2 regions of the Chelativorans composti genome follow, and region 1 is predicted to be linked to the other one. Evidence: predicted binding sites of a transcription regulator. Region 1 holds the regulator's gene; the other holds the start of a gene.
What was found. Region 1 encodes LexA, which represses DNA repair genes until DNA is damaged. Its sites were predicted from a motif close to TGTTCNNNNTGTGTTCNG; they were not measured.
Positions count from the first base shown of each region.

Region 2: a site for LexA is predicted at 3,766-3,783, ahead of ABD906_RS02275 (PA0069 family radical SAM protein). Genes of this name have one in related genera too.

Region 1 is NZ_BAABGS010000074.1:162,028-167,448, reverse strand. It holds gene ABD906_RS15050 (ATP12 family chaperone protein) at 43-819, shown strand; gene ABD906_RS15045 (LysE family translocator) at 872-1,510, shown strand; gene ABD906_RS15040 (SOS response-associated peptidase) at 1,970-2,641, opposite strand; tRNA gene ABD906_RS15035 (tRNA-Leu) at 2,724-2,809, opposite strand; gene lexA (transcriptional repressor LexA) at 2,994-3,713, opposite strand; gene ABD906_RS15025 (molybdopterin molybdotransferase MoeA) at 3,821-5,026, opposite strand; gene moaC (cyclic pyranopterin monophosphate synthase MoaC) at 5,026-5,421, opposite strand, start outside.
Region 2 is NZ_BAABGS010000010.1:103,222-108,642, forward strand. It holds gene ABD906_RS02245 (putative signal transducing protein) at 22-246, shown strand; gene ABD906_RS02250 (tRNA1(Val) (adenine(37)-N6)-methyltransferase) at 250-1,026, shown strand; gene ABD906_RS02255 (S49 family peptidase) at 1,095-1,958, shown strand; gene ABD906_RS02260 (hypothetical protein) at 2,015-2,200, shown strand; gene ABD906_RS02265 (4-(cytidine 5'-diphospho)-2-C-methyl-D-erythritol kinase) at 2,202-3,089, shown strand; gene moaB (molybdenum cofactor biosynthesis protein B) at 3,089-3,631, shown strand; gene ABD906_RS02275 (PA0069 family radical SAM protein) at 3,834-4,991, shown strand.

The sequences.
Region 1 (5,421 bases):
AGGGAAGGTGGCCGCGCCAACGCCGCCGCCTATATGAATGACATGCGTGAACTTCTGAACGATCTCGAACAGGGGCGCCAGCCGGACCCGATCCGCGCCGCCCAGGAAAGCATGCGCCCGCAACTGCCCCGGCGCTTCTACAAGGAAGTAACGGTGGGCGGCGAGGAGGGGGCCTTCAAGGTGCTGCTCGACGGAAAGACCGTACGTACGCCCGGCGGAGCCGAAGTCATTCTCCCCAGGGAAGGCATGGCGCGGCTCGTGGCGGACGAATATGCCGCGCAGGGCGAGCGGATCGATCCGATGACCATGCCGGTGACGCGGCTCGTCAACACCGCCATCGACGGCGTGGCGCGCGACCCGCAGGCCGTTCTCGAGGATATCCTGCGGTATGCCTCGTCCGACCTGCTTTGCTACCGCGCCGAGTCGCCAGAGCGGCTTGTGCAGATGCAGCGGGATGCCTGGGATCCGGTGCTGGACTGGATCGAGGGGACGATCGGTGCGCGCTTCGTGCTCGCCGAAGGCGTGATGCACGTGCAGCAACCGCGCGAGACCATTGCTGCGGTCGGCAGCTATCTCGCGCAGCGGCGCGAGGTGTTCCGTCTGTCCTCCCTCCATGTCATGACGACGCTGATGGGATCGTCGATCCTGGCGTTGGCGGTCGAGGCCGGGTTCCTCGATGCCGAGGACGCCTGGAGGGCCGCCCACATCGACGAGGACTGGAACGCCAGCCAATGGGGCGAGGATTACGAAGCCGCCCAACGGCTTGCCGCTCGCAAGCGGGACATGATGGCGGCGGTTGAATTGTTGCGGATTCTCTAGTTAACTGATCAGCAGAGGCCGACCCTTTTCTCGCCGATCATCGAGGTGCCCGATGTCCCTTGAAACCTGGCTTGCATTCGCGGCGGCGTCTGCCGTGGTGGTCGCCATCCCCGGACCGACCATTCTTCTGGTGGTCTCCTACGCCCTGAGCCATGGGCGCAGAATCGCTTTTGCGACGGTCGCCGGCGTGACTCTCGGCGACTTCACCGCCATGACGGGCTCGATGCTCGGCCTGGGCGCTTTGCTCGCCACTTCGGCCACGCTGTTCACCGTGCTCAAGTGGATCGGCGCGGCCTATCTGATCTACCTTGGCATCAAGCTCTGGTGCGCGCCGGTGAGCGAGGAGAGGGGGGAGACGCCCGACGCCCCAGCTGCCACCTTGCGGCCAGGCCGGATCTTCCTGCACACCTATGCGGTAACCGCGCTCAACCCGAAGACGATTGTCTTCTTCGTCGCTTTCCTGCCGCAGTTCATGAACCCTTCATCGCCGTTGCTGCCGCAGATGGTCATTCTGGAAGTCACCTTCCTCGTCATCGCGACGGTGAACGCGGCGCTGTACGCGTTCATGGCCTCGGCCATCCGCTCGCGGATCGGCAATCCTACCGTCCAGTACGTTATCAATCGGACGGGCGGCACGCTGATGATCGGCGCCGGCCTGCTCGCGCTCGGCTGGAAGCGCGCAGCCGCTTAGAAGAGCAGTTCAGTTTTTTACGAAACACTGAACTGCTGTAGGTAAGCGGCTGGTCATGGTTCCGGACAGAAACCGGTTTCCACTTTCCTTGAACGGCTCCAGGCCCGGTTCCGAGCAGGTCTGAACCGTCTCCTTCCGGCCGCAGGAAGCATATGATTGGAGACGTTCAGATTTTCCCGGAGGTGCAGGTCGCTCAAAATCAGTTCCGCGGACTATCAGATTTCGATCCTTGATAAGTTTTAAAAAACAAATAGGTGAGTTAGAATCTTCACGTTCATGTGAAGGTTGAAGCTTTTGGAGTCGGTCAAAATCCTCCGGGGAAGACCGTAGCCCTGTTCGTTAGCTACGGGCAAGAGGTAGCGCTTTTCAAGCACGCCCCGGCGCGCGGATGGGAAACCGCTGCGGGCTTTCGTACAGAGCGGCGAAAAGGCTGGCTTGGGCCACACGAGGCTGAACATGTCAGGGCAGCTTGGGCCGGTCCTTCTCGCCGGGCAGGATGATCAGGTCGCTCTCCTCCGCAGGGCGCTGCAGGTGCCGCGCCTCGTCCCAAGGGGCGCGCAGCCAGATATCGATCTCCTCGTCACGGGTGAGGATGACTGGCATGGCCTTGGGGTGCACCTGCGCCACAAGGGCGTTCGACGCGGTGGTAAGAAAAGCATAAAGTTCGTGGGTGGCCGGTTCCTCGCGCGCGAGGCGCTTTCCGGTCCAGCGCGTCCGGAGCCCGGCGAAGAAAAAGGGGCGTCCGTCCGGCCGCGCGAACCAGGCGTCCGGAGTCCGTTCGCCCGGCCGCTTGCGCGCGGGATCAGGCTCGGCGAATTTCAGCACCGGCACCAGGCATCGGTGCCCGGGTGAGAGCCAGGGACGCCAATGGGGCGAGACGGTGTTGCGGATGTTGGTAATGCCATAGTCGAAGTCCTTGCCCTGGAGCATCGAGGGAGGAGAGGGCATGCCCCAGCGAGCGCGCACCATCTCAGGCCCGCCCTCGACCATGCGTATGACGGGACCGAACCGGTTCGGATAGACGTCGAAGCTTTCCTCATTGAAGAAGGCCCGGTCCGCCAGCCTGTCCAGAAGGCGCGAGAGCTGGCGAAGCGCCTCAATGTTCGTTGTGGAGGTGTAGAGGTTGCACATGGCCGTATAACCCGCCCTGACGGCAGGTACGATGGCTGGTTTTTGTCCAGCCTGGCAAGATACAGCGGCAATGTTGAAGGCTTGGTGCGGACGGCGGGGGTCGAACCCGCACGGGCGAAGCCCGAGGGATTTTAAGTCCCTTGCGTCTACCAGTTCCGCCACGTCCGCATTGTGGTCCTTTTCCCTTGCTTCAGCCGCTGCGTCAATTGCGGCAGAGACGTTTTCCGGACTCTTCCGCAAGGATTTGGTCCGCGCGGCAGTCTCGACAGATGCCACGAGCACTTGATGGCAAATGACCGCAACAGGCAACAGGGCAGGGCAGGGCCTGACGGCGGCCCCGCCGCATCATCACTCAGTGATACCGCCGGATGAGGCCGACGAGCTTGCCCTGCACCTTCACGCGGTGGGGCGGGAAGATGCGGGTCTCATAGGCGGGATTGGCGGCCTCCAGGGCGATGGAGGCGCCCTTGCGGCGGAAGCGCTTCAGCGTCGCCTCCTGGTCGTCCACCAGCGCCACGACGATGTCGCCCGGGTTGGCCGTCTGGGTGTGGCGGATGATCACCGTGTCGCCGTCGAAGATGCCGGCCTCAATCATCGAATCACCCTTGACCTCAAGCGCATAGTGCTCGCCGCCGGAAATCATGTCCGGCGGGACGGCGATGCTGTGGGTCACGTGCTGAATGGCGTCGATCGGCACGCCCGCGGCGATGCGGCCCATGACCGGAATGGATATGCTTGTCTCGCTGGAAACCGGCGTGGCACGCGAAGGCGTCGGCGCCGGTTCGGGCTGGCTCTGGCCGCCCTGGATGACCGAGGGGGAGAAGCCCCGGGAACGCGGCGGCACGTTCGGCATCATCGAATCCGGCAGGCGTATGACTTCCAGAGCCCGCGCGCGGTTCGGCAGGCGGCGGATGAAGCCGCGCTCTTCCAACGCGCTGATCAGGCGGTGGATCCCCGACTTTGACGCGAGGTCCAGAGCTTCCTTCATCTCGTCGAAGGAAGGCGGGATGCCGGTCTCCTTGAGACACTGGTGAATGAACAGCAAGAGTTCATGCTGCTTGCGGGTTAGCATCGGCTCCGAACCCCTGAATCAAAGTAAAAACAAATCCAGAACATAACGTAGACGTTCAGGATGTGTTCTGCAACTGGTAACTTGCAGGGCGAAAGGTTAGAGCGGCGTTAACGCAGCATGAGAACCTGGCAGCGCTCGCCGGCCTCCGCCGCCGGCGCATGCGGTTGGCGGATGATGAGCGCGTTCGCGGCGGCAAGCACGCTCAACATGGAGGAGTCCTGGACGGGGAAGGGGGTGGCGATGAGCCCGCCCGGTCCGGGGACCACCGTGGCGCGGACATAGTCGCGCCGGCCGTCGTTGGCGGGCATGGGGGCGCCGAGCTCCGCCTGGTGCAGGTTAGGCGCATGCAGCCGTCCGCCGAGGCGGCGCACGAGCGGCCGCAGGAAGACGTGGGCGCATATGAGACTCGAGACGGGATTGCCCGGCAGGCCGAGCACGGACATGCGGCCCAGGCGTCCGAAGATCAGCGGCTTGCCCGGCCGCATGGCGATCTTCCAGAAGGAGAGCTCCATGCCCTCTGCGGCAAGCACCTCGCGGGTGATGTCGCGGTCGCCGACGGAGGCGCCGCCTAGCGTCACCAGCACGTCGGCCCCCGCCTCGCGGGCGCGGCGCACGGCGGCGGCGAAACCCGCATGGTCGTCCGGCACAATGCCGAGATCGAGCACCCGGCCGCCGTCCTGCTGGACGAGGCCGGCGACGCCGAAATTGTTGGAAGCGATGATCTGATCCGGACCCGGCTCGGCTTCCGGGGGCACGAGTTCGTCGCCCGAGGCGATGAGTGCCACGAGCGGGCGACGGATGACCGGCACCTGAGCATGGCCCGACGCTGCCGCCAGGGACAGTGCCGCCGGATCGAGCGTGCGGCCCGCTTCCAGCACCGTGTCGCCAGACCGAAAGTCCAGTCCCGCGCGGCGGATATGGCGGCCTGGGGCGGCAGGCTCCAGCGCCTCGATCCTGCCTTCGTCGATGACCCGGGCGTTTTCCTGCAGAACGATCGTGGTGGCGCCCTTCGGCAGCGGAGCGCCGGTAAAGATGCGCACGGCGGTTCCGGCGGTCACTTCACCGTCGAATCTTTTGCCTGCGGCGGAAGTGCCGATGACCTTCAGGGTGACAGGCGTGCTGGCAATATCGGCGTCCCGCACTGCGTAGCCGTCCATGGCCGAGGCGTCGAAGGGCGGCTGCGTGCGGCGCGCCTCAATCGGAGCAGCCAGAACGCGGCCGACGGCCTCGGCGAGCGGAACGGTTTCAGCGGAGACGGGCTGCACGCCCTCCAGGATGCGCTCGAGGGCCTCATCGACAGAAAGCAGGGCCATCAGTCCCGCTCCCCGCGCTTCCAGTGGCCGGACTTGCCGCCAAGCTTCTCCTCAAGCCGGATTTCCCCGATCACCATGTCCTTATCGAGCGCCTTGGCCATGTCGTAGATGGTGAGGCAGGTAACGGAGACAGCCGTCAGCGCCTCCATCTCGACGCCGGTCTTGCCGGTGAGTTTGGCGAGGGCGCGGATCCGCAGGCCGGGCAGGGCCTCGTCCGGCTCGATGTCGACGGAAACCTTGGTGAGTGCAAGCGGGTGGCAGAGCGGAATGAGGTCGCTCGTCCTCTTCGCTGCCATGATGCCCGCGACGCGCGCCACACCGATCACGTCGCCCTTCTTCGCGTTGCCGGCAAGAATGGCCTGCAGCGTTTCAGGCGCCATCCGAACGCAGCCGGT
Region 2 (5,421 bases), on a different contig from region 1:
AATTACTGCCAACTTCCAGGCATGATAGAGCTTTTGCGCACGAATGACCCGGTCGTCCTCTCCTTCGTTGAGAGCCTGCTGCGGGATGCCGGCATTGAATTTCTCGTCGCCGACCGGAACATGAGCGTCCTCGAGGGCTCGCTTGGTGTGCTGCCGCGACGGGTTCTCGTGGCAGAGGACTCGGCTGGACAGGCGAAGGAGCTGCTGCGCGGCGCTGGCATCGTGGGAGACTCCGGGACTCCCTGACCCATGCTCGAAGACGGTAACTTCACGATAGACGCCTTCCACCGGGGCCGGTTCCATCTGCTCCAGCCTGCCGGCAAGGGTCACCGCGCCGGCCTTGACGCCATGCTGCTGGCCGCTGCCGTCCCCGATGGCTTTTCCGGCCTCGTGGCCGATCTCGGTGCCGGCGCGGGCGCGGCCGGCATGGCCGTTGCATCCCGCTGTGCGGAGGCTTGCATCCTGCTGGTTGAGCGGTCACAGGAAATGGTCGAATGCGCCCGCAGGAGCGTTGCCCTGCCCGATAACGCGGCCTACGCCGGCCGGATCGAGGTTCTCCAGGCAGACGTGGAGGTCTCCGGGCGCCAGCGCGTCCAGGCTGGTCTGGCGGACAACCGCTTTGGCTTCGTGATCATGAACCCGCCCTTCAACGATCCGAACGACCGCGCCTCGCCCGACAGCCTGCGGCGCGACGCCCATGTGATGACGGAAGGGCTGCTGGAACGCTGGATCCGCTGTGCCGCCGCCATTGCCGCGGCCAATGGCGGCTTGGCCATCATCGCCCGGCCGGAATCGCTGGAGGAAATCCTGGGCGCCTGCTCGGGCCGCTTCGGCTCGATCGAGATCCGCCCGATCCACTCCCGCCCGCGCGCGGCCGCGATCCGCATCGTGCTACGCGCCCGCAAGGGAGCCCGCGGCCTTCTCAAAATCCTCCCCCCGGTCATGCTGCACGGTGAGGAAGGCCGCGAGTTCACGCCGGAAGCCAATGCCCTGATCAATGGCGAGAGGTGTCTTTTTTCGGTCTGAAAGGCAGGGCATTGTGCGCAATGATCGGATGCTTACATATGCCCTAAAACCATTGCTCGGGGTCTGCCTTGAAGTACCAATTGTCCCGCCTGTTTCCAAACCTCATCAACCCAGGCTTTGACGTGATTCCCGTGGTCCGTCTCCACGGGACGGTCATGGCGTCGACAACCCCCATGCGTCCGGCCCTGTCGCTCGCCACCGTCGCCGGTATCCTTGAAAAGGCCTTTGCCTTGCCCGCCCCCGCCGTCGCCATTTCCGTTAATTCGCCTGGCGGCTCGCCGGTCCAGTCGCGCCTGATCTACAAGCGCATCCGCGACCTGGCTGAGGAGAAGCAGCGGAAGGTCCTGGTCTACGTGGAGGACGTGGCCGCCTCCGGCGGCTATATGATCGCCTGCGCGGGCGACGAGATCATCGTCGATCCCTCCTCCATCGTCGGATCCATCGGTGTGATCTCGGCGGGCTTCGGTTTCCACGAGATAATTCGCAAGATCGGCGTCGAGCGCCGCGTCTACACAGCCGGTCGCAACAAGGCGATCCTGGATGCCTTCCAGCCCGAGAAGGAGGAGGACATCGCCCATCTGAAGGAACTGCAGCAGCAGATCCATCAGGTCTTCATCGACCTCGTGAAAAGCCGTCGCGGCACGAAGCTGGCGGACAGCGAAGACCTGTTCAGCGGTCTCTTCTGGGTGGGCCAGAAGGCCTGCGACCTCGGCCTGGCCGACGGCGTCGGCGACATGCGATCGGACCTGAAACGCCGTTTCGGCCCCAAGACGCAATTGCGGCTCATCAGCCCCGTGCGCGGCTTCCTGACCCGAAAGATACCGCTTTTCGGTGCGAAGCTTCCTTCGGCGCCGGATATTGCCGCCGAACTCGCGTCCGGACTGCTGGACGCGGCGGAGGAAAAGGCTGCATGGCAGCGTTTCGGGCTGTAGAATTGGCAACCCCGCAGCCGGAGAGGTGAACGGCTGCATGTTTTGAGGAGGCGCGGATGCCCCAGCTAATCCTGCTCATCATTCTCGCCGTGGTGGCCTACTACGGCTACCGCTCCTTCGTCCGTGAGGCCGAGCGCGTCACCGCCCGCGCCGAGCGGCGCAGGAAGGAGATGGCGAACGGCAGCTCCGGCACGCTGGTGAAGGATCCGGTCACAGGCGAATACTATGTCGAAAAGGACTGAGATGGCTTGCAAGTCATCCGTCCTGACTGAGCTCGCGCCGGCCAAGATCAACCTTGCGCTGCACGTCACCGGCCTGCGGGAAGATGGCTACCATCTTCTCGAGTCCCTCGTCGTCTTTACCCGTTTCGGTGACATTCTTTCACTCGAGCCGGCCGAAGCGACCACCCTCTCGGCCACCGGCCATTTCGCGGAGGGCGTACCGCTCGACGGCTCCAACCTGATCCTGCGCGCCCGCAATCTGCTGGCGGAGGCTTTCCCGCACCAGGCCAAAGGTCATGTGCGTTTCACGCTGGAAAAGAATCTTCCAGTCGCCTCAGGGATCGGTGGAGGCTCGAGCGACGCCGCCGCGGCGGCCCGCCTGCTCGCCTGTCATTGGCAGCTTCCGCTGTCCGGCCGCGACCTTGCTTCCCTTCTCCAGCCCTTGGGCGCGGACGTTCCCATGTGCGCGCTGGCCAGGCCTCTGATTGCCCGGGGCGTCGGCGAGAAACTCGAGCCCGTGCGCCTTCCCGCGCTTCCAATCGTCCTCGTCAATCCGGGCATACCGCTCTCCACGCCGCCGGTGTTCCGCGCGCTTGCCCACAAGACCAATCCGGCGCTGCCGCCCCTGCGCTCCCTGTCTTCGGTGTCGGACGTCATCGACTGGCTGCAATCCACCCGCAACGATCTGGAACCCCCGGCTGCGTCCATCGTCCCGGAAATCGCCGGCGTCATAGCCATGCTCTCCGCCGAAGGCGCGAGCCTCGCCCGCATGTCCGGCTCCGGCGCCACCTGCTTCGGCCTGTTCCCGACCGAAGCCGGGGCCCGCCGCGCCGCGGAAAGCCTCGCCGCTCGCCACCCCGACTGGTTCATTGCGGCCACGACCACCTTTGCTTCGGAGGATCCTGTCTGATGAGCGAAACCGTCCGCAGCTTCATTCCCGTGGGCTTCGCCGTTCTCACCGTTTCGGACACCCGCACACTGGATGACGACAAGTCCGGCGCCACCCTTGCCGATCGCATTACCTCCGCCGGCCACCATCTGATCGACCGCCAGATCGTGCCGGACGACATCGAGCGGATCCGCGCCCAGGTCCGCGCCTGGACAGCCGACCCGCGCATCGACGCGATCATCACCACCGGCGGCACCGGCTTCACCGGCCGCGACGTGACGCCCGAAGCCCTGGAACCGATGTTCGACAAGCGCATGGACGGCTTCTCCGCCATCTTTCACCGCATTTCTTTCGAGAAGATTGGCACCGCCACAATTCAGTCCCGCGCCACCGCCGGCCTGATCGACCAGACCTTCATCTTCGTCCTGCCGGGCTCTCCCGGCGCCTGCAAGGACGCCTGGGACGGCATCCTGCGCGAACAATTCGACTACCGCCAGATGCCCTGCAACTTCGTGGAAATCCTTCCCCGCCTCGACGAGCACCTCCGCCGCCATTCCGGCTAGAGCGGTTGCGGGAAGGTCGGAACCGGCTTTCGACCCGACACGGCGAAAAACAACCCGTTGGAGCAATTCAGAATTTCCCAGAAAAGCTGAATTGCTCTGGCCGGATGTTCCTGCCAGCCGCTGATCCGTAGATTTGTTCTTGCTTTGTTCTCATTTCGACGCTACAAATGCCAGCGATGGAATAAGCGCGGAGGCGCGGTTGATGGAACAGATAGCAAAGGCTGATCAGATCGCTTCGCTCGGCGGCGGGCGCGCCGGCATTGCGAATGCTTTTGTCGAACACAGCGGCATCCGTATCGACTTTGACCGCCGCCGCGGCCGTGGTGCCGGCATCAACCCGTCCGGCCGTTTCGAGCCGCTGTCGCGCGAAGTCTTCGACGACGGCTGGGAGTCGCTGGAGGAGCTTCCCCCCTTCAGGACCGAGGTACAGGTCGAAAAGCCCAGGACCATCATCACCCGCAACAGCTCGCCGGACATTTCCTTCGACCGCTCGATCAATCCCTATCGCGGCTGCGAGCACGGTTGCGTCTACTGTTTCGCCCGTCCGACCCATGCCTATATGGGGCTCTCGCCGGGGCTGGACTTCGAGTCGAAGCTCTTCGCCAAGCCCGACGCGCCGCGGCTTCTGGAGCGCGAGCTTTCCAAGCCCGGCTACGAGCCCCGCACGATCGCCATCGGCACCAACACCGATCCCTATCAGCCCATCGAGAAGAAGTGGCGCATCATGCGCGAGATCCTCGAGGTGCTGGAGGCCTTCAATCATCCGGTTGGCATCGTCACCAAGTCGGCGCTGGTGATGCGCGACATCGACCTCCTCGGCCGCATGGCGGAGAAGAACCTCGTCAAGGTCGCACTGTCGGTGACCACTCTGGACCGCAAGCTCGCCCGCGCCATGGAGCCGCGCGCGGCCACGCCGACGCGGCGTCTCGAGGCGATGCGTGCCCTGATCGAGAACGGCATTCCGGTCGCCGCGATGATCGGTCCCGTGATCCCGGGCCTCAATGACAGCGAGATCGAGCGCATCCTGGAGTCCGCCCGGGCCGCGGGGGCGAAGGAAGCCGGCTACATCATGCTGCGCCTGCCGCTGGAGGTGAGCCCGATCTTCAAGGACTGGCTGTTGCGCCACTACCCCGACCGCTTCCGTCACGTCATGTCGCTCATCCGCTCCATGCGCGACGGCAAGGATTACGACGCGGAGTGGGGCAAGCGCATGCGTGGCACCGGCCCCTATGCCTGGCAGATCGGCCGCCGCTTCGAGATCGCCGCCCGCCGCCTCGGGCTCAACAGGGAGCGCGTGAGACTGACGACGGAGCTGTTCCGTCCGCTTTCCCGTGGTCCGGAGCAGCTGGTGTTGCTCTGAACGGTTCCGGGGAAGTGGGAACCGGTTTTCCGTCAGGAACCGCGCTCCAAGAAGTGAAGTTCCGGGAAAAGCGGGAACCGGTTTTTCCGTCCGGAGCCACGCTCAAAGAAGTGAGGCGCCAGGAAAAGCGGGCCGGTTTTCCGTCAAGGACCGCGTGAATGACGGTGCGTCTGCAGGCCGGCTCTCGGCTTCCGGTGCGGAACCCGCGGCTGTGCGAGAAGCGCGGCGCTACCTGTTGGAGGCTCAAGCGGTCAGGCGCTTCACGCCGTGGATCGCGTCCGGCGGTCGGTGCGTGGTTCGGGGCGGTGCCGGGCCCTGGGTTTGCCTGGGGCGCCCGGTAGCCGGAGGTAGGCGGTTTGGGAATATCGGTGCCCTACCGCTGTCCCACGCCGCCGGAGGAACGGACGCCGGGTCGTCCGGCGTTGCGGAC